3 regions of the Pseudaquabacterium rugosum genome follow, and region 3 is predicted to be linked to each of the others. Evidence: predicted binding sites of a transcription regulator. Region 3 holds the regulator's gene; each other region holds the start of a gene.

Region 1 (7,545 bases), 120 kb from region 3:
ACAGGCCGACCGCGTTGTGGAACAGGTCCAGGCGCCACAGCGTCTCGGGGTCCGGGTCGCCCATCATCGGCATCTCGCGCCGCTGCTCGGGCGTGAGGATGTAGGGCGCCAGCAGCGTGAGGTCGGACTTGCCCTCCCAGGTGCCGTGGGTGTCCTGCGCGCGCAGCTGCTTGATCAGCTCGCGGATGAAGGGGGCCTGCAGCAGTTCCTCGTCGGTGCGAACGACCTTGGCCTCGGCGGTGGGGGTCGCGGTATCGGTGGTCATGACTTGACTTCCTCGTCGTCCTCGAAGTCGACGCTGCGCGCCTGGCCCTTCATCAGGGCCTTGCGCAGCCAGGGCGGTGGCGTGCCCTGGAGCACCCCTTGCAGCTTGTCCAGGATGTCCAGGATGGGCTCGGGCGCCGGCACCTTCACCGGGTGGATCTTGCTGGCGACCACGCGCGCGGCCGCACTGCCACCGATGGCCGCCACGTAGACGATCGCGCAGTCGGCGATCGCCGCCAGCTTGGGCGCCAGCTTGTCCTCGTTGCCGTCCTCGGCCAGGTCCTCGCCGAAGGCGAAGTCCTCGACGAAGCGGTAGCCGGTGGGCTCGATCTCGTAGACGGCCAGATGCCTGGCCCAGCCGAAGTGCGCGTCCACGCGCTGCTGGTCCTGGGTCGCGAAGGCGATCTTCATGTCACGCTCCTTCAGGGGTGGTCGTGGGGACGGGGCCGTGCGCGGCCGCACGCTCGGCCTTCTGGCGGCGCACGAGGGCATCGACGGCGACCGTGATCGCCTCGGGCGGGCGCGCCGCGTCGAGCGCCGCCGGCTGCAGCGGCCAGTCCTGCGGCCCGTGGTGCGGGATCAGGTCGATGAACAGGTTGCCCAGCTCGTAGACCAGGTTGCGCGTGCCGCGGTAGCCGATGTGGCAACTGTGGGCATTGCCGATGCGGTCGAACTTCGGGATGCCGAGCCGGAACAGCGGCTTGCCCAGGCGCTCGGCGGCCTGGCGGCCGTGCGAGTGGGTGATCAGCAGGTCGACATCGGCCGCGCGGGCCAGCTGCTCGAAGTCCTCCAGATCGCCGATCACGACCTCGTTGGCCGGCACCTGGGCGTTGAGCGCGCTCTGGGTGGTGGTGATGGCCACCGACACCTCGGCGCCCATCTCGGCCAGGAAGCTGCCGACCGCGTACAGCAGATCGGGCTCGGCGCCGATGGCCACCTTCTTGTGGCCGAAGTGGAAGTGGCCGTCGAGCATCGCGTCGACCAGCTGGCTGCGCTGGCGCTTGACGCGCTCGGGCACCGGCCGGCCGCTCAGTTTCGCCAGCAGCATCACCAGCGCGTCGCTGGCGGCCAGGCCGGTCAGGCGGTCGAACAGCGTGCAGGGCACGCCGCACTGCTGCCGCAGGCGCTCGGCCGCGGGCTTCATCTGCGCGCCGATGGCCACCGCGTGGCCGCACCGGCCCAGCGTGCGGATGGCCTCCAGCGGCGTGCCGCCCAGCGTGGTGCCCAGCCAGTCGTCGGGGATGTGGCCGTCGAGCGAGCCGGCCACGTCGGGCAGCATCACCGGCGTCAGGCCGAAGCGCTCGAACAGCTCGCGCAGCTCCTCGACATCACCGGGCGACAGGTGCGAGCCGGGCAGCACCGCGATGCGGCTGGCGTCCTTCGGCGCATCGGCCGCGCACGGCGTGGTGACCTGGCGGATCACGCCCTCGACCGCGCGCGACCAGCCGTCCTCGAAGGCACCGACATAGTCCGGCGTGCTGACGTAGACCACCTCGGTGTCGGCGATCTCGGGGTGCTTCTTGCGGGCCAGCGTGATGTAGGCCTCGACGTCGTCGCCCTTGGTCTCGGTCAGCCCGGTCGAGCAGATGGCGATCATCTGCGGCCGGGCCCGCTGGCGGATGTTGAGGAGGGCCTTCTCGAGGTTGTCGTAGCCGCCCATCACCGTGGTGGCCTCGTTCATGGCCGTGGTCTGCAGCGGGATGGCCTCCTTGAAGTGCCGCACCAGCAGCACCAGACCGAAGGACGTGCAACCCTGGCTGCCGTGCATCATCGGCATGCAGCTGTCCAGGCCCATGAACGCATAGCTGGCGCCCAGCGGCGCGCTCATCTTCAGCGGATTGACCGCACACGCCTTCTTCGACTCGCTGACATGCGCCATGAGGGGCTCCTGCGTTGGGCTCGACAGGCCCTTTGCAGGATGGATGCCAGCACCGCAGACGCCTGCAAGTGCCTGTCAGCGCGCGATTTCGTACGGGATCAGCGCGGGATCAGCGCCGGACCGCCCGCGGCATGAACGCGACAAACGCGACGACCGGTGCGCCGACACGGACCGCGGCCGCTCAGTCGGCCGCCAACGCCCCCGCATGGCGCCAGCAGCCCTTGCCCGCCCGCTTGGCGCGGTAGAGCGCGGCATCGGCCTCGCGCAGCAGATGGGCGCCGTCCTGGCCGTCGCCCGGGCACAGCGCGATGCCCACGCTCAGCCCCACCTGCACCGTCACGCCATCGCGCAGCGTGAACGGGCGCGCCACCTCCTGCAGCAGGCGCTGCGCGACCTGGGTGGCCACCGTCGCCTCGGCGCCGGGCAGCAGCACGACGAACTCGTCGCCACCGACACGGCACACCGCATCCTGCTGCCGCAGCAGGCCGCGGAAACGCTGCGCGACCTGGGCCAGCAGCTGGTCGCCCGCATCATGGCCATGCTGGTCGTTGACGCGCTTGAAGCCGTCGAGGTCCATGCACAGCACGGCGAAGCGGGTGGACTGCCCCGCCTCGCGCAGGCGGGCCAGACGCTCGGTGAACTCGCGCCGGTTGGGCAGGCCGGTCAGCGGATCCTGCAGCGACAGGCGGCGGTTCTCGAACTGCAGCTGCAGCAGTTGCAGCAGCATCCGGTGGTTGTGGTGCAGCAGCAGCCAGAAGGCCGCCGCACCGGCCGGAATCATGCACGAGGGGCCGAGCAGCCCCGGCAGCGGCGAGCCCGCCAGCCCGGCCCACAGCAAGGCCCCGTCGACCAGCACCACCGCCGCCGCCAGCCGCGGCAGCGCGGCCCAGCGCGCCACCACCACCGCCAGCATGCCGACCACCAGCACCGGGGCCAACGCCGTCAGCGCCAGATCACCCAGCCACAGCGCCGCCATCGCGCCCAGCCCCATCGCCAGCAGACGCAGCACATTGGCCGTCATGCGCAGCGGCCGCCAGGCCTCGGCGCGGGCCGAGCCCACGCCCCGCCCGCGCAGCGGCAGGCAGGCCGCCTCGATCGCCAGCCAGGCCAGCGGCCAGTCGGCCCCGCTGGCCCGCCAGGCCATCAGCGCGACCACCACCGTCCACAGCAGCTCGAAGGCCTGCAGCGCCGGCACCTCGTCCAACGTGCGCCACAGCACCTGCCGCAGCTCGGCCGACTCATCGGCCAGCGGGCCCTGCAGCAGACGCCGCAGGCGCGGGCCGACACGCAGGCCTGCGGCAGGCACGGCCGTGCCTGCCGATGCCGGATCGGCAGCGGCGGCGGCGGTCGGCGTCGGCGGGGCCGCCGGCGGACAGTCGTGCAAGGGAACGCCCATGGGGCGCATGTCGGCCGTCGGGGGCGGGACTTGATACCGGATCGAGAAAGCCCGACACCCGGGATCCATGCGCCCGTCCCGGTGGGGGCGCGGGGCCCGATCCGGCGCCCCGCAGACCGCAGCGGGCATCCGCACCGGCCGGACAGCGCGCGCTCAGCCCGGCGCCGCCTCCGCCGCCAGCTGCTGCGCGCTCTGCGCACGCAGCAGACGGTCCTCCGCCTCCCAGGGGGCCGGGGCGCGCACCTGGGCCCACATCGGGTTGTGCAGGGCCTTGTCGATCTCGTCGATCATCGTGACCATGCCCTCATAACCGGCGAACGCATGGTGACGCTCCTGGTTGATGTCCATCCACGGCATGCGGGCCTTGAGCGCGACGAACTGGCTGCGGCCGCCGCTCAGCATGATGTCGGCCTTCGCGTCGCGCAGCATCGCGTACATCTGGCGCGGGGTCATGTCGTCGATCATGTGGGCACTGTCCTCGGCGGTCAGGCCCATGATCTCCTTGATCTTCTCCTTGTCCTCCCGGGTGGACTTCTTCACCGAGGTGCCGACCACCTCCAGCCCCGCCTCCTGCAGCGCCGAGACCACCGACCAGCTCTTCACGCCGCCGGTGATCAGCAGCACCTTCTTGCCGGCCAGGCGCGCCTTGTAGGCGCGGATGCGCTCGAAGGCGCGGGCCTCCTCCACCGCGATCAGCGCCTCGGTGCGGTCCTTCAGCTCGGCATCGGCGCCGCGCTCGACCAGCAGGCGGGCGATCTCGCGCAGCGTGGTGCTCATGTCGCTGATGCCGTAGAAGCTGCCTTCGAAGTACGGGATGCCGTAGCGCTCCTGCATGCGGGTGGCGATGTTGATCATCGACTTGCTGCAGACCATCATGTTGGCCTTGGCGCGGTGCGAGGACGCCACCTCGGCATAGCGCCCGTCGCCGCTGATGCAGCTGAGGATGCGCACGCGGAGCGCGTCGAGCAGCGGCTTGATCTGCCACAGCTCGCCGCTGAGGTTGTACTCGCCGATGATGTTGATGTCGTAAGGCGTCGTGTACGCGGGCTCCTGCGTGCCGATCACGTAGGTCAGCAGCGCCTCGGCACCCAGCTTGTTGCCCAGGTTCTTGGGCCCGGCGAAGCCCGGGGCGTTGACCGGGACGACGGGCTTGCCGAACTTCTCGGTGGCGCGCTTGCACACCGCCTCGATGTCGTCGCCGATCAGGCCGGTGACGCAGGTCTGGTAGACGAAGACGGCCGGCGGGTCCTGCTTCTCGATCACCTCGCGGATGGCCTTGAACAGGCGCTTCTCGGCGCCGTGGATCACGTCCAGCTCGTGGATGTCGGTGGTGAAGCCGGTGCGGTAGATCGTCGAGCCGCTGCTGGCCGAGTGGCGGTTGTCCCAGCTGTTGCCCTCGCAGGCGATCGGGCCGTGCACGAGGTGGGCGACGTCGACGATGGGCTGCAGCGCGATCTTGGCGCCATCGAAGGCGCAGCCACCGGCCGCGGCGCCGGGCGTCAGCTGCTTGGTGCAGCCCTTCTTGCGCTCCTTCTCGCTCTTCACCGCGTTCTTGTCGCAGCCGGGCTCCTCGAAGACACGGGCGATGGTTTCCTTCAATGGCGTGGCCATGGTGTCGGATCTCCTGCAAAGCGGACGGGGTGGCGTCGTCCGTGCAGGATCGGTGCCAGGCGGCTCCGGCCGCATCCGGCCCGACCGCTCAGATCGGCCACTCGGATCGGCCGTCAGCCCGTCAGCCCGTCAGCCCGTCAGCCCGTCAGCCCGTCAGCAGGCGGCGCAGCGGCGGCTCGGGGCGCAGCTCGGCGCCGAGGAAGGCCATCGTGCGGTCCCAGGCGATGCGGGCCCAGGCCGGGTCGTAGCGCATCTGGCTCATGCGGCCGGGGCCGGGCCCCTGGGCGGTCTCGTTGGCGAAGGCGTGCGGCGCCGGATAGTGGTAGCCGGTGTAGCGCACGCCGTGGCTGCGCAGCAGGGCCTCGTGGTCGCGGATGAAGTCCTGGCGGAAGAACGCGTCCTCGTCGGCCCAGTGGGCCAGCACCGGGGCGGTGATGCGCTCGGCCTCCATGTACTCCAGCGGCGGGTAGCCATACCAGAGCACGCCGGCATCGACCTCGGGCGACGCGCACAGCGTCAGCAGTGCCAGCGCCGAGCCGGAGCTGTAGCCGATGATGGCCACCTTGCCGCTCTCGCTGTGGAGGTGTTCCTTGAGGTGGCAGACCGCGCCGCGCAGCTCCTGGGCGGCGGCCTTGCGGTAGATGACGTGGATCATCAGGTCCTGCGCCTCGATCGGATCGGTGGTGATCTGGCCGTGGTACAGGTCGGGCACCAGCGCATGGAAGCCGGCCTGGGCGTGGCGCTCGGCCACGTCGCGCATGTAGGCGTTCAGGCCCCACCACTCCTGGCACAGCACGACGGCGCCGCGCACCGGGCCGGCCACCGGATCGGCCTCGGCCAGATAGGCCTGCAGGCGCTGCCCGTCGATGCGGGCGTACTCGATCATCCGACCCATCGCGGCCTCCCCGGGTGCCTGGACGTGACGGCCAGTATGGACCCGGGGCCGCGGGCCCGTGCAGGGCGGCAGGCTCAGGACTTGCCCTGAGGCGGCCGTGGCCTGCGGCCGCCGCCGGGCCTCAGACGCGGAACCGTCCGACGACCTCGGACAGGCGCGTGGCCTGCTGCTGCAGGCTGTCGCTGGCGGCCGCGCTCTGCTCGACCAGCGCGGCGTTCTGCTGCGTGCTGCGGTCGATGTCGGCCACCGCGCCGTTGACCTGGTCCAGGCCCTGGCTCTGCTCGCGCGCGGCCACCGAGATCTCGCCGATCAGCGCGTCCACGCGCTGCACCGTCTGCACGATCTCGCCCATGGTGCGGCCGGCATCGCCGACCAGGCGCGAGCCCTCGTCGACCCGCTCGACCGAATCGGCGATCAGGCCCTTGATCTCGCGCGCCGCGGCGGCCGAGCGCTGCGCCAGACTGCGCACCTCGGCGGCCACGACGGCGAAGCCGCGGCCCTGCTCGCCGGCCCGCGCCGCCTCGACCGCGGCATTCAGCGCCAGGATGTTGGTCTGGAAGGCGATGCCGTCGATGACGCCGGTGATCTCGGCGATGCGGCGCGACGCGTCGCTGATGCGCGACATCGTCTGCACCACCGAGGCCACGGTCTGGCCGCCACGGTCGGCGGCGTCGCGGGCCTCGTCGGCGCTGCGGCCGGCCTCACCGGCCGTCTCGGCGCTCTGGCGCACGGTGCCGGCCAGCTCCTCCATCGACGAGGCGGTCTGCTGCAGCTGGCTGGCGGCGCTCTCGGTGCGGTGGCTCAGATCGGTGTTGCCGGCCGCCACCTCCTGGCTGGCGGTCCGGATCGCGTCGCTGGCGCCGCGCACTTCACGCACCAGATCCCGCAGACCCTGCTGCATGCGCCCCATCGCCGTCTGCAACCGGCCCAGCTCGTGGGCCGCGCCGGGCGGCAGCGCCTGCGACAGGTCGCCATCGGCGATGCGCTCGGCCGTGCGCTGCAGCGCATCGAGCGGCTGGCTGATGCTGCGCACCAGCGTCAGCCCCATGCCGACCGCGACCAGCGCGGCCACCACCAGCGTGCCGATGAACTGCCAGCGCGCGGCCGAGAGCTGGGCAGCGACGAGCTCGGCCGAGGCCTCGCTGCGCCGGCGCTCGTAGGCCACCAGCTTGTCGGCCATGGCCATGTACTGGTCCAGCGTGGTCTTGAAGTCCTCGGCCCGCAGCACCGCTTCGGCCGTCTCCAGGCCCTGCTCCATCATCCGGTTGCGCACGCCGAGGTAGCGGTCGCGCATCGCGCCGAGCTCGGCCAGCACCGCCTTGCCCTCGGTGCTCGTCTCCAGCGCGGTGAAGCGCTTCTGGATCACCGAGGTGCGCTCGGTCAGCGCCTTCATCGCATTCGACAGGTGGGCGCCGAGGTTGCTCTCCTGGGCCAGGCCGATGGCCAGCGCCCGGTTACCGTTGACGGCGATGTTCTGCCGCCACTCGGTGGCCAGCGCCA
Region 2 (7,545 bases), on a different contig from region 3:
TTGGGGCCGCCGATGCCCAGGTGCACGCCGTAGACCAGGCCGTAGAGCACGTGGGCCATGTCGAGCTCGCCGTTGACCAGCTTGTCGCGCACGCCGGCCCAGCTGGCCTCCTTGGTCGGGATGATCTTGATGCCGTACTTCTTGTCGAAGCCCAGCACGCTGGCCATCACCACGCTGGCGCAGTCGGTCAGCGGGATGAAGCCGATCCGGACTTCTTCCTTCTCCGGCTTGTCGGAGCCGGCGGCATACACGGCGGCCTGCAGGCCGGGCACCATGCCGGAGGCGGTGACGCCGGCCACGCCTGCGGCGGCGGCCTTGATGACGGTACGGCGGCTCATGTCGGGGGTTTCCTTGGCGGGCTTGGACAGGGAAGACATCGCGGGGGCTCTCTCGCTACGACGGAAAAACAAAAAGGCGTCCGCACCGGACCGCCGCGGATGCCGCGACAGAGGGTGGGGACGCCGTCGTCCTGGGCGGGTCACTCCGACGTTGGAGTGGCCTGTCCTGTGAGGGAAGATCGCCGTTGACCTTCTTGCAGAGTACTAAGCACGGGGCGTGCCAGCCTGGATCTCCCGCGGTCCGGCACCCCATGCACCGCGGCAGGGAGGCCGTGCGCGGGCCGTGGCGCGCCGGTCCTGCTGCAATGCACCATCCCGGGGTGCCTGCGGTCGGCGCTGGTGCGTGGCCCGGCGCCGCAGGGGGCGGATCAGCCCAGCAGCTCGCTCGCGTCGATCAGGCGTTGGGCGAGGTCGGCCATCTTCAGGCCCTTGTCCATCGCCGTCTTGCGCAGGCGGGCGTAGGCCGCGTCCTCGTTCAGGCCGTGGCGCGTCATCAGCAGGCCCTTGGCCCGTTCGATGATCTTGCGCTCGCCGAGCTGGCTGCGGGCGTCGGCCAGCTCGCGGCGCAGGCCTTCCTCGACCTGGAAGCGGGCCATGGCCACGTCCAGCACCGGCTTGACCCGCTCAGCCGCCAGCCCCTGCACGACATAGCCCGTCACCCCGGCGGCGATGGCCTCGCGCATGTGGGTCGGGTCTTCCTCGTTGGTGAACAGCACGATGGGGCGCCGCGCATCCCGCGTGGCCATCACCACGTGTTCCAGCGTGTCGCGGGCCTGGCTTTCCGCATCCACGATGATCAGGTCGGGCTGGATCTGCGCGATGCGCTCGGGCAGGTAGATGTCCGAGGGCAGCACCGCCACGATGTTGTAGCCGCCCTCCAGCAGACCGATGCGCAGGCTGCGCGAGCGGTCGGCCTCTTCCAGCAGCTCGGCATCCATGTCCGGGCCGGGGCTGAGGTTCTCGGGGGCGACGATGACGATGCGCAGCGTGGAGACGGATGTCTTCATGGCGCAATCCCAAGCAAGTGACGCGCCAGTGGCCGGCCCGATGCACCAGGCCGGGCCGGTCCTGCATGGGTGTGGTGCGGTTCGGGTGCGGCGCTGGTGTGCGTTGGTGCGCCTGGGTGCGGCGCCGTCGCGACCCGCCATTGCGACCCGCCATCGCGGCCAGCCGGTGGCGGCGGTCTGGATACACTCGCGCGCCATGAATGTGCTGGGCATCGAATCATCATGTGACGAGACCGGGGTGGCGGTGGTGACCCTGGCGTCGCCGGCTACCGCCGGGGCAGGCACCGGGGCCGGTGGCGGGCCCATCGTCTGGCCGCGCCTGCGCGCGCACGCGCTGCACAGCCAGGTCGCGATGCACGAGGCCTATGGCGGCGTGGTGCCCGAGCTGGCCTCGCGCGACCACATCCGCCGCGTGCTGCCGCTGACCGACGAGGTGCTGGCCGAGGCCGGCCTGAGCCGCGCCGACATCGACGTGGTGGCCTACACCCGCGGCCCGGGCCTGGCGGGCGCGCTGCTGGTGGGTGCCGGCGTGGCCTGCGCGCTGGCGCTGGCGCTCGACCGGCCGACGCTCGGCGTCCATCACCTGGAAGGCCATCTGCTGTCGCCCTTCCTGTCGGCCGATCCGCCGGAGTTCCCCTTCGTCGCGCTGCTGGTCTCCGGGGGCCACACCCAGCTGATGCGGGTCGATGGCGTCGGGCAGTACGCGCTGCTGGGCGAGACCATCGACGACGCGGCCGGCGAGGCCTTCGACAAGAGCGCCAAGCTGCTGGGCCTGGGCTATCCGGGCGGGCCGGCGCTGTCGCGCCTGGCGCAGCAGGGGCGGGGCGATGCCTACGCCTTGCCGCGCCCGCTGCTGCACAGCAAGGATCTGGATTTCTCCTTCGCCGGCCTGAAGACGGCGGTGGCGGTGCAGCTGCGCAAGCTGGGCCCCGCGCCGACGGATGTCGAGCGGGCCGATCTGGCCGCCTCGACCCAGGCCGCCATCGTCGAGGTGCTGGTGCGCAAGAGCCTGGACGCGCTCAAGCGCACCGGGCTGAAGCGGCTGGTGGTCAGCGGCGGCGTCGGCGCCAACGCCGCGCTGCGCGCCCAGCTGGACGAGGCGACGCGCAAGCGCGGCTGGCGCGTGCACTATCCGGAGCTGTCGCTGTGTACCGACAACGGGGCGATGATCGCGCTGGCCGCGGCCATGCGGCTGCAGACCGGCATCGCCACCGCCCGGCCCGACTACGCCTTCGACGTGCGCCCGCGCTGGCCGCTGGATGAGCCGCAGGATCGGCCGCCGGTGGGGCCGGCTCCGGTGCCCGCCATCCCGTCCCATCCCCTGACCTGATGCCCGGCGGCCGCGTCGCGCCGGCCTGAACCCATGTCCGCCCAGACCGTCCAGACCGTCCTGTCCGACCTCCCGCCTTCCCGTCGCCGCTTCCTCGGTCAGCTCGTCGGTGCCGGCGCAGGGGCGGCGGCCGTGGTGGCCGCCCCGGGCGTGCGCGCCCAGACGGCGGCCCCCGGCGAGCCGATCCGGCTGGCCATGATCGAGGCCCTGTCCGGCCCGCTGGCCGCCGGCGGCGAGGCGGCCTGGCGCAACCTGCTGTGGGCGGTCGAGCGGGTGAATGCCCGCGGCGGCGTGCGCCTGCCCGGCGGCGCGCGGCCGCTGGCGCTGCAGCGCCTGGATCACCAGGGCAGCACCGACGAGGCGCTGAACCTGCTGCGCCTGGCGGCCGACCAGCGCATCGGCTGGGTGCTGCAGGGCAACAGCTCGGCCGTGGCCGGCGCGCTGATCGACGCCATCAACCGCCACAACCAGCGCGATCCCGAGCGCCGCCAGGTGCTGCTGAACTACGCCGCCGTCGAGCCCGCGCTGACCAACGAGCGTTGCAGCTTCTGGCACTTCCGCTTCGACGCCCATGCCGACATGCGGCTGGGCGCGCTGATGTCGGTGCTGCAGGACGACCGCCAGCTGCGCAAGGTCTTCCTGATCGGCCAGGACTACAGCTTCGGCCAGTACGTGAACCAGCAGGCGCGCGCCGAGATCGGCCGCCGCCGGCCCGACATCCAGATCGTCGGCGACGAGCTGCACCCGCTGGGCAAGATCAAGGACTTCCTGCCCTGGGCCTCGAAGATCCGCGCCAGCGGGGCGCAGGCGGTGGTCACCGGCAACTGGGGCCCGGACCTGACGCTGATGATCAAGGCCTGCCGCGAGCTGGGCCTGGACCTGCGCTTCTACACCTTCTACGGCAACGCGCTGGGCGCGCCGGCGGCCATCGGCGAGGCGGGCGTCGGCAAGGTGCTGGCGGTGGCCGAGTGGCTGCCCAATGTCGGTGGCGCGGCGGCCGATGCCCTGGTCGGCCAGTTCCGCCAGCGTTATCCGCAGCCGCGCGACGACTATCTGCACGCCCGCATGCAGGCGCTGATCGAGCTGCTGGTGCAGGCGATGGAGAAGGCGCGCAGCGCCGATCCGCTGGCGGTGGCCCGGGCACTGGAGGGTCTGCAGCTGGACACCACGCGGCTGGGCCCCCTGCGCGATTTCCACGAGGGCGTGATGCGCGCGTCCGACCACCAGTTCCAGCAGCCGCTGCTGGTCGGCGTGATGGACCGGGTCGGCGCGCGCGGGGTCAAGCACGAGGTCGAGGGCTCGGGTTACGGCTTCCGCGTGATGCGGCGCTTCGAGCCACGGCAGGTCGAGCTGCCCGCCAGCTGCAAGATGGTGCGGCCGGGCTGAGCCCGGTCGGCACCGTGCGCGGGCGCCCTGGGCGCGCAGTCAGCGGTGAGCGTCCCGGCGAGGGTGTCGGCGAGCGCGCCGGCGCGCCCGACCGGCTGTCGCCCCATCATCGACCACACCCTGTCATCCGCAGAACCTCCACCCCCATGAGTCCGCCCGTGCCGCATCTGCCCGATCTGCGTCCGACCATCGCCGCCCTGCCGGGCAGCCAGATCCGCGCCGTGGCCAACGCCGCGCTCGGCCGCCCCGACGTGCTGGCCTTCTGGTTCGGCGAGAGCGACCAGGTCACGCCCGAGCCGGTGCGTGCGGCCGCCGCCGAGTCGCTGGCCCGCGGCGAGACCTTCTACAGCCACAACCTCGGCCTGCCCGAGCTGCGCCAGGCCCTGCGCCAGTACCTCGCCGGCCTGCACGGCGACCCGGGCGACGAGCGCATCGCCGTCACCTCGTCCGGCGTGACGGCGCTGATGACGGCCATGCAGCTGCTGCTGTCGCCCGGCGACGAGGTGGTCTGCGTGGTGCCGGTCTGGCCGAACCTGCCGGCCCAGCCCGCCATCCTCGGTGCCCGGCTCACGCGCGTGCCGCTGGCGCCGGACGCCCACGGCGCCTGGCGGCTGGACCTGCAGCGCCTGCTGCAGGCCGTCACCCCGGCCACCCGCGTGCTGCTGCTGAACGCGCCGAACAACCCCACCGGCTGGACGCTGACGCGCGACGAGCAGCAGGCCATCCTCGACCACTGCCGCCGCACCGGCACCTGGATCGTCGCCGACGAGGTCTACGACCGCCTGTGGTACGGCGACGGCCCGGCGCCGGCCGCCGGTGGCGCGCGGCCGGCATCCCCGGCCTGTGCACCGAGCTTCGCCGATCTGGCCACGCCGCAGGACCGGGTGATCGTCGTCGGCAGCTTCTCCAAGGCCTTCCTGATGACCGGCTGGCGTCTGGGCTGGCTGCTGCTGCCGGCCGGGCTGATCGGGCCGACCGGCACCTTGATCGAGTTCAACAGTTCCTGCGCGCCGGTCTTCGTGCAGCGCGGTGGCCTGCAGGCGCTGGCGCTGGCCGACACGCTGGTGCCGCCGCTGGTGGCCCATCTGCACCACTGCCGCGACACGCTGTGCGATGCGCTGGCGACCGTGCCCGGTGTGCACCTGGCGCGTCCGCAGGCCGGCATGTACGCGTTCTTCAGCATGCCCGGCAGTGGCGACTCGCTGGCCTGCGCCCAGGCCCTGGTGGCCGAGCACGGCCTGGGCCTGGCGCCGGGCGCGGCCTTCGGCGCCGAGGCCCAGGGCTGGCTGCGCTGGTGTTTCGCGTCACGCGATCCACAGCGGCTGCTGGACGGCGTCGAGCGCCTGCGCGGCGCGCTGCGCATATAATCCGCCGGTTCTGCTCCGCAGGGGGCTTCGCGCGTGCGCCACCGGCCTGCGTGCGGGGTGCCACGGGGCAGGGCATCAGCACGGCGCGGGTCGGTTTCACCCGCTGCCGCAAGTCGTCAACGGAAACCGACATCGTCGCCCGCCGGCCTCCCGGCGTCCGTCCATCGCCCCGTGCGGTGCGGCGGTCGCTCCACAAGCCGGCAGCCACGCGGTTTCCACCCCACCAGGAAACACCACCATGTCCGTGGCCGACATCAAGCGCGCAGAGATCATCAAGGGCAACGCCCGCAGCGAGAACGACACCGGTTCGCCGGAAGTCCAGGTCGCGCTGCTGACCGCGCGCATCAACGAGCTGACCCCCCACTTCAAGACCCACGCCAAGGACCACCACGGTCGTCGCGGTCTGCTGAAGATGGTCAGCCGTCGCCGCAAGCTGCTGGATTACCTCAAGGGCCGCACTCCCGAGCGCTACACCGCCCTGATCCAGAAGCTGGGCCTGCGCAAGTAAGCCCGCCGCGGGCCGTTCGCGGCCCGCACCAGCGTCCGCCACACCACCGCCCCGTGCGGTCGGCGTGAGCGGTCGTGGCAGGTGGGGCGGGGCGCAGGCCCCGTCACCCGCCCGCCGATTCCGGAGTCCCTGTCCACCACCCCGCCACGGCCATGCTGTGTCATTCCAGGGCCGCCCGCTTCGGGTCGCGCTGGAATGGCATCGAAGCCAGCGGAAGGGTCCGCAGGTCAGCTCCCGGTTCTCAGCCGGCACCACCGCGAGCGTGCCGCCAACGCCCTGACGACGCCCCGCGTCAGACGGGCTTCCGGAGACCTTCCTGATGACCATGTTCAACAAAGTCACCCAGACCTTCCAGTGGGGCGCCCACACCGTCACGATGGAGACCGGTGAGGTCGCCCGTCAGGCGTCCGGCGCCGTCGTCGTCGACATCGACGGCACCACCGTGCTGGCCACCGTCGTCGCCCGCAAGGAAGCCAAGCCCGGCCAGGACTTCTTCCCGCTGACCGTCGACTACCTCGAGAAGACCTACGCCGCCGGCAAGATCCCGGGCAGCTTCTTCAAGCGTGAAGGCCGCCCGAGCGAGCTCGAGACCCTGACCAGCCGCCTGATCGACCGCCCGATCCGTCCGCTGTTCCCGGAAGGCTTCTTCAACGAAGTCCAGGTCATCATCCACGTGCTGAGCCTGAACCCCGAGGTGCAGGCCGACATCGCCGCGATGATCGCCTCCAGCGCCGCGCTGAGCGTCTCCGGCATTCCCTTCGCCGGCCCGATCGGTGCCGCGCGCGTCGGCTACATCAACGGCCAGTACGTGCTGAACCCGTCGAAGACCCAGCTGGCCGGCAGCCAGCTGGATCTGGTCGTCGCCGGTACCGAAGCCGCCGTGCTGATGGTCGAGTCGGAAGCCGACCAGCTCTCCGAAGAGGTGATGCTGGGCGCCGTGGTCTTCGGCCACGAGCAGGGCAAGGTCGCCATCGACGCCATCCACGCCCTGGTGCGTGCCGGTGGCAAGGCCGAATGGCAGTGGACCGCTCCGGCCAAGGACGAGCCCTTCATCGCCAAGGTCACCGAGCTGGCCGAGCCCAAGCTGCGCGCCGCCTACCAGATCCGCAGCAAGCAGGCCCGCACCCAGGCCTGCCGTGAGGCCACCGCCGAGACCCTGGCCGCGCTGAAGGCCGACGGTCTGACCGTCGACAGCGTCGCCGTCGAAGGCCTGCTGTTCGAGATCGAGGCCCGCATCGTGCGCAGCCAGATCCTCAACGGCGAGCCGCGCATCGACGGCCGTGACACCCGCACGGTGCGCCCGATCGAGATCCGCAACAGCGTGCTGCCGCGCACCCACGGCTCGTCGCTGTTCACCCGTGGCGAGACGCAGGCCCTGGTCGTCGCCACCCTCGGCACCGAGCAGGACGCGCAGAAGATCGACGCGCTGGCCGGCGAGTTCCAGGACCGCTTCCTGTTCCACTACAACATGCCTCCGTTCGCCACCGGCGAGACCGGTCGCGTGGGCAGCCCGAAGCGCCGCGAGATCGGCCACGGCCGTCTGGCCAAGCGCGCCCTGGTGCCGCTGCTGCCGAACAAGGAAGACTTCCCGTACACGCTGCGCGTGGTC
Region 3 (7,545 bases):
CTTCAACGTCTATCCGAACGAGGTCGAGGACGTGCTGAGCCAGTTGCCCGGGGTGCTCGAATGCGCGGCCGTCGGCGTGTCCGACGAGCATTCGGGCGAGGCGGTCAAGCTGGTCATCGTGCGCCGCGACCCGGCGCTGACCGAGGCCCAGGTGCGCCAGTTCTGCGAGGGCCATCTGACCGGCTACAAGCGCCCGCGCGTCATCGAGTTCCGTGACGAGCTGCCGAAGACGCCAGTGGGGAAGATCCTGCGTCGCGAGCTGCGCGGGCGCGTGTCATGATGGCCGCGCACTTTCCCGCCTCACGGCCGAGGACGCCGTCACGATGGTCACCGAAGTCCGCATTGACACCGCTCTCCTGGCCCATACCGAGTGGCGTCTGACGCGCACCGATGCCGGCCGGCGCGAGATCCGCGAACGCGCCCATGCGCTGCCCCGCGCCGCCCGCAACCTGCTGCTGATCGTCGATCCGGCGCGTGACGCGACCCACTGGCTGGCGATGGTCCACGGCAGCCGTGTCGAGGACCTCGGCCAGCTGCTCGACCTCGGTCTGATCGCCACCGCGGCCGAGCCCGGCGAGAGCCAGTGGCCGCTCGACAGCCGCCTGCCCGAGATCGACAGCGGGCCCAGCACCCTGGCACCGGCCCTCGCCGGCTGGCGCGCCCAGACCCGTGCGCTGCTCGAACCGCTGGGTTACGGACCGCTCTACGAGCGCCTGCTGATCCACTCGCGCGAGCGGTTGGGCCTGATCAAGGCCTACCGGATGACGCTGGCCATCGAGCGTGCGGCCGATGCGTCGGCGCTGTCCGAGGTCGCCGTCGAACTGGTCGTGCTGGTGCGCCGCGCCGAGGGCGAGGCTGCCGCACGCGAGCTGCTGCGCCAGCTGGCGCGCCACGACGCGGCGGCCTGAGCGGCCGGCTCAGCGCTGCCGCTGCAGCGTCAGGCCCCGTGCCAGGACCGACAATCGCGGCCATGGCCACGCGTTTCCATGTCGATGTCCCTCTGTCCGCCGGCGTCCAGATCGTCCTGCCGCCGAATGCCACCCGCCATGTGCAGGTGCTGCGCCTGCAGCCCGGCGCGGCGCTGACCCTGTTCGATGGCCTGGGCGGGCAATGGCAGGCCGAGGTGCTGGCCATGGGCCGCCGCGAGGTGACGGTCCAGGTGCTCGCACACGCGCCGGTGGAATGCGAACTGCCGGTGGCCGTCACGCTGGCGCTCGGCATGCCGGCCAACGAGCGCATGGACACGGTGGTCGAGAAGGCGGCCGAGCTCGGTGCGGCCGGCCTGCAGCCGCTGGTGTGTGAGCGTTCGGTGCTGCGCGTGGCGGGCGATCGGGCGCAACGCAAGTCCGAGCACTGGCAGGCGGTGGCCGTCTCGGCCTGCGAGCAGAGCGGTCGCAACCGCGTGCCCGAGGTCGCCGCGGCGCAGCCGCTGCGGGACTGGCTGCGGGGCTGGGCGGCTGCCGTGCCTGGCGGGGTGGACGGCCCCGCCTCCCCCCAGGGCCTGCTGCTGAGCCTGGATCCGCAGGCCCCGCCGCTGTGGTCCTGGTTGGCGGGGCGCCCGCGGGCCGTCGGCGCGGACTGCGCGTGGCAGGACCGCCCGCGCATCGTGTTGCTCAGCGGCCCCGAGGGTGGTCTGTCGTCGACCGAACAGGCGGCCGCGGTCGAGGCCGGCTTCCAGCCGGTCAGCCTGGGGTCGCGCGTGCTGCGGGCCGACACCGCGCCGCTGGCGGCGCTGTCGACGATCGCCTGCTGGGCGGCGGCCCGGATCGACCCGTCGGCCTGAGCAGGGCCGGTCCGTCGCGGCGGGCGCCTTGTCGCGCGCACGCGCGCGATCGGCCGTTGGCGGCCGGACTGGAGCCGGCAGCCGGTGGATGCGGAGGCCTTGGCCGTGACGGGCTGCACACGGAAGCGCCCGGCCTTCGTCGGGCGGGTGGCCGGGCGGGGGCGCAGCCGGTCGTGGCGTCACCCGCCGGGCGCAGAATCGGCCGCCATACCCAACACACAGGAGGTCATCATGGGTCTGCTCGATTCAATGCTCGGACAAGCGGTCAACGGTGCGCTCGGCCAGGCGCTCGGTGGCCAGGCCGGCGGCGGCATGCCGCCGCTCATGCAACTGGTGATGAGCCTGATCGGCGGTCAGCAGGGCGGCGCCGGCGGCCTGGGCGCGCTGGTCTCGCAGCTGCAGCAAGGGGGCCTGGGCGAGGCCGTGCAGAGCTGGGTCTCGACCGGCGCCAATCTGCCGGTGTCCGGCGAGCAGATCGGTGCCGCGCTGGGCCAGGGCCGTCTGGGTGAGCTGGCGCAGCAGTTCGGTCTGCCGGCCGACGCCCTGGGCGGCCAGCTGGCGCAGCTGCTGCCGCAGGTCATCGACCAGATGACGCCCAACGGCCAGCTGCCGGCCGCCGGCGCCCAGCCGGACCTGGGCGGCCTGGTCGGCGGCCTGATGGGCATGCTGGGCCAGAAGGGCTGAGCGCTGCCCGCAGCGCCCGGTTGATCAGCCGGCGGCGGTCCCGGCCTCGGGCGTGTCACCTGCGCGTGGCTCGCGCGGGGTGCGGGCGCTGCCGCTGACGAGGTCGAAGCGGAACAGCCGGCACTCGATCGCGCCGTTCCACATCGGCACGCGGCGCGTCTCCTTCAGCCGCAGCGCCTGCGGCAGCTTCAGGTCCGGGCTCAGCACCCAGGCCGTCCAGCCGGTGTAGGCCCGCTTCCAGTGGGCGGCCAGTGCGGCATAGAACTCGCCGGCCGAGGCGCCGGCATCGAAGTCCTCGCGGCTGCCCTGGCCACGCGGGCCGCGCATGTCGTCATCGCGCACGCCGTGCGTGCCCTTGGCCTCGATGCGCTCGCCATACGGCGGGTTCAGCACCAGCAGGCCGCCGGCCGCCGGGGCCGGGCGCTGCAGCGCATCACCGGTCTTGAACTGGATCGCGTGGCCGACGCCCGCGCGCTGCGCGTTGCGCTGCGCGAAGTCGGTCATGCGGAAGGCGACGTCGCCGGCGTGGATGGCCACGGCCGGCGCGTGCACCCGGGCCTTGGCCTCGGTCTTGAGGCGGGCCCATTCGCCCAGCAGCGGGCGGAAGGCGCGCAACTGCTCGAAGGCGAAGCGGCGCTGCAGGCCCGGGGCGATGCCGCAGGCGATCTGCGCCGCCTCGATGGCGATGGTGCCGGCGCCGCAGCAGGGGTCGAGCAGGGCGCCGTCCTCGGCCCGGCCCTGCCAGCCGGCGGCCGCCAGCATGGCCGCGGCCAGCGTTTCCTTCAGCGGCGCCTCGCCCTTGAGGCCGCCGTCACGCTCGTCGCGCCAGCCGCGCTTGAACAGCGCCTCGCCGCTGAGGTCCACGTACAGCGTGGCCAGATCCTCGGCCAGGTGCAGCACCAGCGACAGGTCCGGGTGGCGGGTGTCGACGCTGGGGCGCTCGCCGGTGGCATCGCGCAGCACGTCGCACAGCGCGTCCTTCACCCGCAGCGTGGCGAAGTTCAGGCTCTGCAGCGGCGAGCGCTGGGCGCTGGTGTCGATGCGGAAGGTCTCGCGCGGCGTGATCCAGTCGACCCAGGGCACGCGCCGGGCCAGCGCGTAGAGGTCGTCCTCGTGGCCGTAGGGGCCGTGGGCCAGCGGCCACAGCACGCGCTGGGCGAGGCGGCATTCCAGGTTCAGCCGCATCGCGCCCACGCCGTCGGCGCGCACCCGCACGCCGCCCTTGAGCTCGATCACCGGCCGGCGCGAGGGATCGGCCGGCACCACCGAGCGGTCGACGCCCAGCAGGCGGGCGCACTCGTCGGCCAGCAGCGGCTCGACGCCGGCCGGGCAGGGCAGGAACAGCGAGACCGGCTCGCCGCTGGCCACCGGTGCCAGCGCGAGCTCCGGCCGGCGCAGCGGTGGGCCGCCCGGTCGGCCACCCGGTCGGCCGCCGGGGCCGGGGCCCGGTCGCCCGGGGCCGCCCGGACCCCGGCCTTGCGGGCCGCCGTGGGGGGCGTGGCCCGGGCCCGGGCCACGTCGGGCTCCGTGAGGGGCGGGGCCGTCATCACGGCGGTGGCGCGGCATGCCGCCGATCGGCGGCTTGGGAAATTTGGGGGTGGTCACGGCAGGAAGCCTCCAGCGCGGACGGCCTGCACAGGGCAGGCATCGCGGGGTACGGGAAGACGGAACGTCAGGCGGACGGGGCCGGCTGGGCCGGGCCCGTCCGGGGAATGCTCACAAGGCCTTGCGCAGATTGGCCGGCGCGATCTTCAGCGCCTCGCGGTACTTGGCCACGGTGCGGCGGGCGACGGTGATGCCCTGCTCGCCCAGCATGTCCGACAGCTGGCTGTCGGACAGCGGCTTGGCCTGGTCCTCGTTGGCCACCAGCTGCTTGATCAGCGCGCGCACCGCGGTGCTCGACGCGTTGCCGCCGGCCTCGGTGTTCAGGCTGGAGCCGAAGAAGTACTTCAGCTCGAAGGTGCCGTAGGGCGTGGTCATGTACTTGGCCGTGGTCACGCGCGAGATGGTGCTCTCGTGCAGGCCCAGCTCGTCGGCGATCTCGCGCAGCACCAGCGGCTTCATCGCGATCTCGCCGTGGGTGAAGAAGCCCTTCTGCCGCTCGACGATGGCCTGGCTGACGCGCAGGATGGTGTCGAAGCGCTGCAGGATGTTCTTCATGAACCAGCGCGCCTCCTGCAGGCGTGACGACAGCCCGCTGGCCGAGCCGTTGCGCTGGCCGCGGATGGCCTGCGCGTACAGGTCGTTGATGCGCAGCTTGGGCATGACGTCCGGATTGAGGGTCGCCTTCCAGCCGCGCCCCGACTTCAGCACGATGACGTCGGGCACGATGATGTTGGCCTCGGCGCGCGCGAACGGGCGGCCGGGCTTGGGCTCGCAGCTCAGGATCAGGGCCTGGGCCTCGCGCAGCAGCTGCTCGTCGGCGCCGGTGGCCTGCATCAGCTTCTTCGCGTCGCGGCGCGCCAGCAGCTCGAGGCCGGCCTCGGCGATGCGGATGGCGACCTTGCGTGCGGGACTGCGCGGCTTGTCCTTGAGCTGCAGCACCAGGCATTCGGACAGGCCCGAGGCGCCGACGCCGGTGGGCTCCATGCTCTGCAGCCATTTCAGCGCGCAACGCAGGCGGTCGGCCAGCTCCTCGCGTTCGTCGGCCTGATCGGGATCGTCCGGATCGATGCCGAGCGCGCTGCCCAGACGCTCGGCGATCTCGGCGAGCGGGTCGCCCAGATAACCGTCTTCGTCGAGAGACTCGATGAGCACCAGCACCGCGGCCTGGTCCTCCTCGGACAGCCGCATGCCCAGCAGCTGGCGCCGGAGGTGGTCCTGCAGCGTCGGTCCCTGGTCGGCCGACTCGATGGGCTCGAAGTCGTCGTCCCCGCTGCCGCTGCCGGTGTTGCCGGAGGGCAGCTCGCGGATGCCGTCGAAGTCGTCGCGCTCGGTGCCGTTTTCCCAGTCGTCGCGCTCGGTGGCGCCGAAGTCGGCGTTGTCGACCCCGGCCGGCTCGTCGCCGCCGGAGCCGTCACCGGCGGCGCCGTCCTCGCGCTCGGCCAGGCGTTCCTTCTCGCGCTGGCCGGCGGCGTCCTGGCTGGACGACAGGCGCTCCAGCCCGAACTCCATCGGCGCGTGGTCCTCCTCGACGTCGAGGAAGGGGTTCTGTTCGAGCATCTGCTCGATTTCCTGGTGCAGCTCGAGCGTCGACAGCTGCAGCAGCCGGATCGACTGCTGCAGCTGCGGCGTCAGCGCCAGGTGCTGGGACAGGCGGACCTGCAGGGACGGTTTCATGACTGCTTGCTTCCGTCCGTCACATCTTGAAGTGTTCGCCGAGGTAGACGCGCCGCACGTCGGGATTGCCGACGATCTCGGTCGGCGTGCCCTCGGCCAGCACACGGCCCTCGCTGATGATGTAGGCCCGGTCGCAGATGTCGAGCATCTCGCGCACGTTGTGGTCGGTGATCAGCACACCGATGCCCCGCGCCTTCAGGAAGCCGATGATGCGCTGGATCTCGATCACCGCGATCGGGTCGACCCCGGCGAAGGGCTCGTCGAGCAGGATGAAGCGGGGCTGCGAGGCCAGCGCGCGGGCGATCTCGACGCGCCGGCGTTCGCCGCCGGACAGGGACGGCGCGGGCGCGTCACGCAGCCGGGTGAGCGACAGGTCGTCCATCAGCTGTTCGAGCTGGCGGTCGATGGTCGCGCGGTCCAGGGCCTTGCCCTGGGCATCGTGCTGCAGTTCGAGCACGGCGCGGATGTTCTCCTCGACGCTGAGCTTGCGGAAGATCGAGGCTTCCTGCGGCAGGTAGCTCAGGCCCAGGCTGGCGCGGCGGTGGATCGGCTGGTGCTGCACCGGCTGGCCGTCGATGTGGATCTCGCCCGCATCGGCACGCACCAGGCCGACGACCATGTAGAACGTGGTGGTCTTGCCTGCGCCGTTGGGGCCGAGCAGGCCGATGACCTCGCCGGCGGCCACGCGCAGATGGACTTCCTTGACCACCTGCCGGGCACCGTAGCGCTTCTGCAGGCCGCGGACCTCGAGCCGGCTGCCGCCGTCGGCGGTGCGGGTCGCGGAGGCGGTCGTCATGGGCGGTCCGCGCCGGACGGGCCGGTCTTCAGCGGCAAGGGCACCTGGGGCGCGGCGGGCACGGTGGCCCGCGGCTGGATCACCGCGCGCACGCGGCCGCCGGGATTGCCGGCGCTGGCCGCACCGCCGCTGACGCTGATCTGCTCGGCCACGTTGTCCCAGACGATCTCGCCGCCGGTGATCTCGTCGGCCACCGTCGTGCCGCGCAGGCGCCGCACGACCGCCTGGCCGACGAAGCGCAGCGTACCGGCCTTGCCGTCGTAGTCGATGCGGGTGGCGCTGCCCTCGACGGTCTCGTCGCTGCCGTCGCGCTTCTGGCGGTACTGGGCGGGCTTGGCCGTGCTGCCGCTGGCGGTGGCCGAGGGATGGCCCTCACGGCTCTCGCGCAGCTCGATCTGTTCGGCGCGCAGCACCAGCGTGCCTTGGGTGATGACGACGTTGCCGCTGCACTGGCTGACCTGTCGGGCCAGGTTGACGGTGCAGGGCTTGTCGGATTCCAGCGTGAGCGGCTGGGTGCGGTCCGCCGAGGCGGCCATGGCCGGCAGGCTCAGCAGGCCGGAACCGGACAACAGGACGACGAGGACGGAGCGCAGGGACGACATGAGCGGCACAGAAATTGCATGCCATTCTAGTCCGATCTCGCTGCCTTGGGGCGGGCCGTGGCGCGAATTCCGTCTCGCCGCGCAGTATGCGTGGCCGGGGCGAGGCTGACCAGCGCCCGGCGGCCGGAGGATCAGGCGCGGACCTGGGCGATCAGCTGATTGGTCACGCTCAGGGCGCGATCCGGGCCGCCGCTGATCGACGGCGAGGTCATCCAACGGCCGTGCACGCCGATCGTCGGCACGCCGTCGATGCCGTAGCCCTGGGCCAGCTGGCGCGCCTTGGCCAGCTTGCCGGCGATGCCGAAGCTCTTCATCGCGTCCAGGATGCGGGTGGCGTCGGCGCCGCTGGCCGCGGCCCAGGCACGGATCTCGTCATCCTTGTCCAGGCGCTTCTTGTCGAC

The links. The regulator sigma-54, encoded in region 3, starts transcription at its own class of promoters, with help from an activator protein. The targets are predictions, from matches to a motif close to TGGCANGNAANCTGCTTT.
Region 1: a site for sigma-54 is predicted at 2,175-2,192, ahead of nifN (nitrogenase iron-molybdenum cofactor biosynthesis protein NifN). Genes of this name have one in related genera too.
Region 2: a site for sigma-54 is predicted at 1,356-1,373, ahead of AACH11_RS18910 (ANTAR domain-containing response regulator). Genes of this name have one in related genera too.

The regions. Positions count from the first base shown of each region.
Region 1 covers NZ_JBBUTF010000008.1:241,477-249,021, reverse strand. Annotated here, with positions in the region: gene AACH11_RS11165 (NifX-associated nitrogen fixation protein) at 1-265, opposite strand, end outside; gene nifX (nitrogen fixation protein NifX) at 262-675, opposite strand; gene nifN (nitrogenase iron-molybdenum cofactor biosynthesis protein NifN) at 677-2,143, opposite strand; gene AACH11_RS11150 (diguanylate cyclase domain-containing protein) at 2,325-3,539, opposite strand; gene nifE (nitrogenase iron-molybdenum cofactor biosynthesis protein NifE) at 3,693-5,150, opposite strand; gene AACH11_RS11140 (dienelactone hydrolase family protein) at 5,296-6,045, opposite strand; gene AACH11_RS11135 (methyl-accepting chemotaxis protein) at 6,167-7,545, opposite strand, start outside.
Region 2 covers NZ_JBBUTF010000019.1:3,649-11,193, forward strand. Annotated here, with positions in the region: gene AACH11_RS18905 (CmpA/NrtA family ABC transporter substrate-binding protein) at 1-377, opposite strand, end outside; gene AACH11_RS18910 (ANTAR domain-containing response regulator) at 707-1,345, opposite strand; gene tsaD (tRNA (adenosine(37)-N6)-threonylcarbamoyltransferase complex transferase subunit TsaD) at 1,542-2,675, shown strand; gene AACH11_RS18920 (branched-chain amino acid ABC transporter substrate-binding protein) at 2,709-4,061, shown strand; gene AACH11_RS18925 (pyridoxal phosphate-dependent aminotransferase) at 4,208-5,428, shown strand; gene rpsO (30S ribosomal protein S15) at 5,667-5,936, shown strand; gene pnp (polyribonucleotide nucleotidyltransferase) at 6,256-7,545, shown strand, end outside.
Region 3 covers NZ_JBBUTF010000008.1:117,819-125,363, forward strand. Annotated here, with positions in the region: gene AACH11_RS10580 (long-chain-fatty-acid--CoA ligase) at 1-280, shown strand, start outside; gene AACH11_RS10585 (hypothetical protein) at 324-908, shown strand; gene AACH11_RS10590 (16S rRNA (uracil(1498)-N(3))-methyltransferase) at 971-1,783, shown strand; gene AACH11_RS10595 (YidB family protein) at 2,015-2,467, shown strand; gene AACH11_RS10600 (THUMP domain-containing class I SAM-dependent RNA methyltransferase) at 2,492-3,835, opposite strand; gene AACH11_RS10605 (RNA polymerase factor sigma-54) at 4,184-5,746, opposite strand; gene lptB (LPS export ABC transporter ATP-binding protein) at 5,766-6,542, opposite strand; gene lptA (lipopolysaccharide transport periplasmic protein LptA) at 6,539-7,144, opposite strand; gene AACH11_RS10620 (thiol:disulfide interchange protein DsbA/DsbL) at 7,276-7,545, opposite strand, start outside.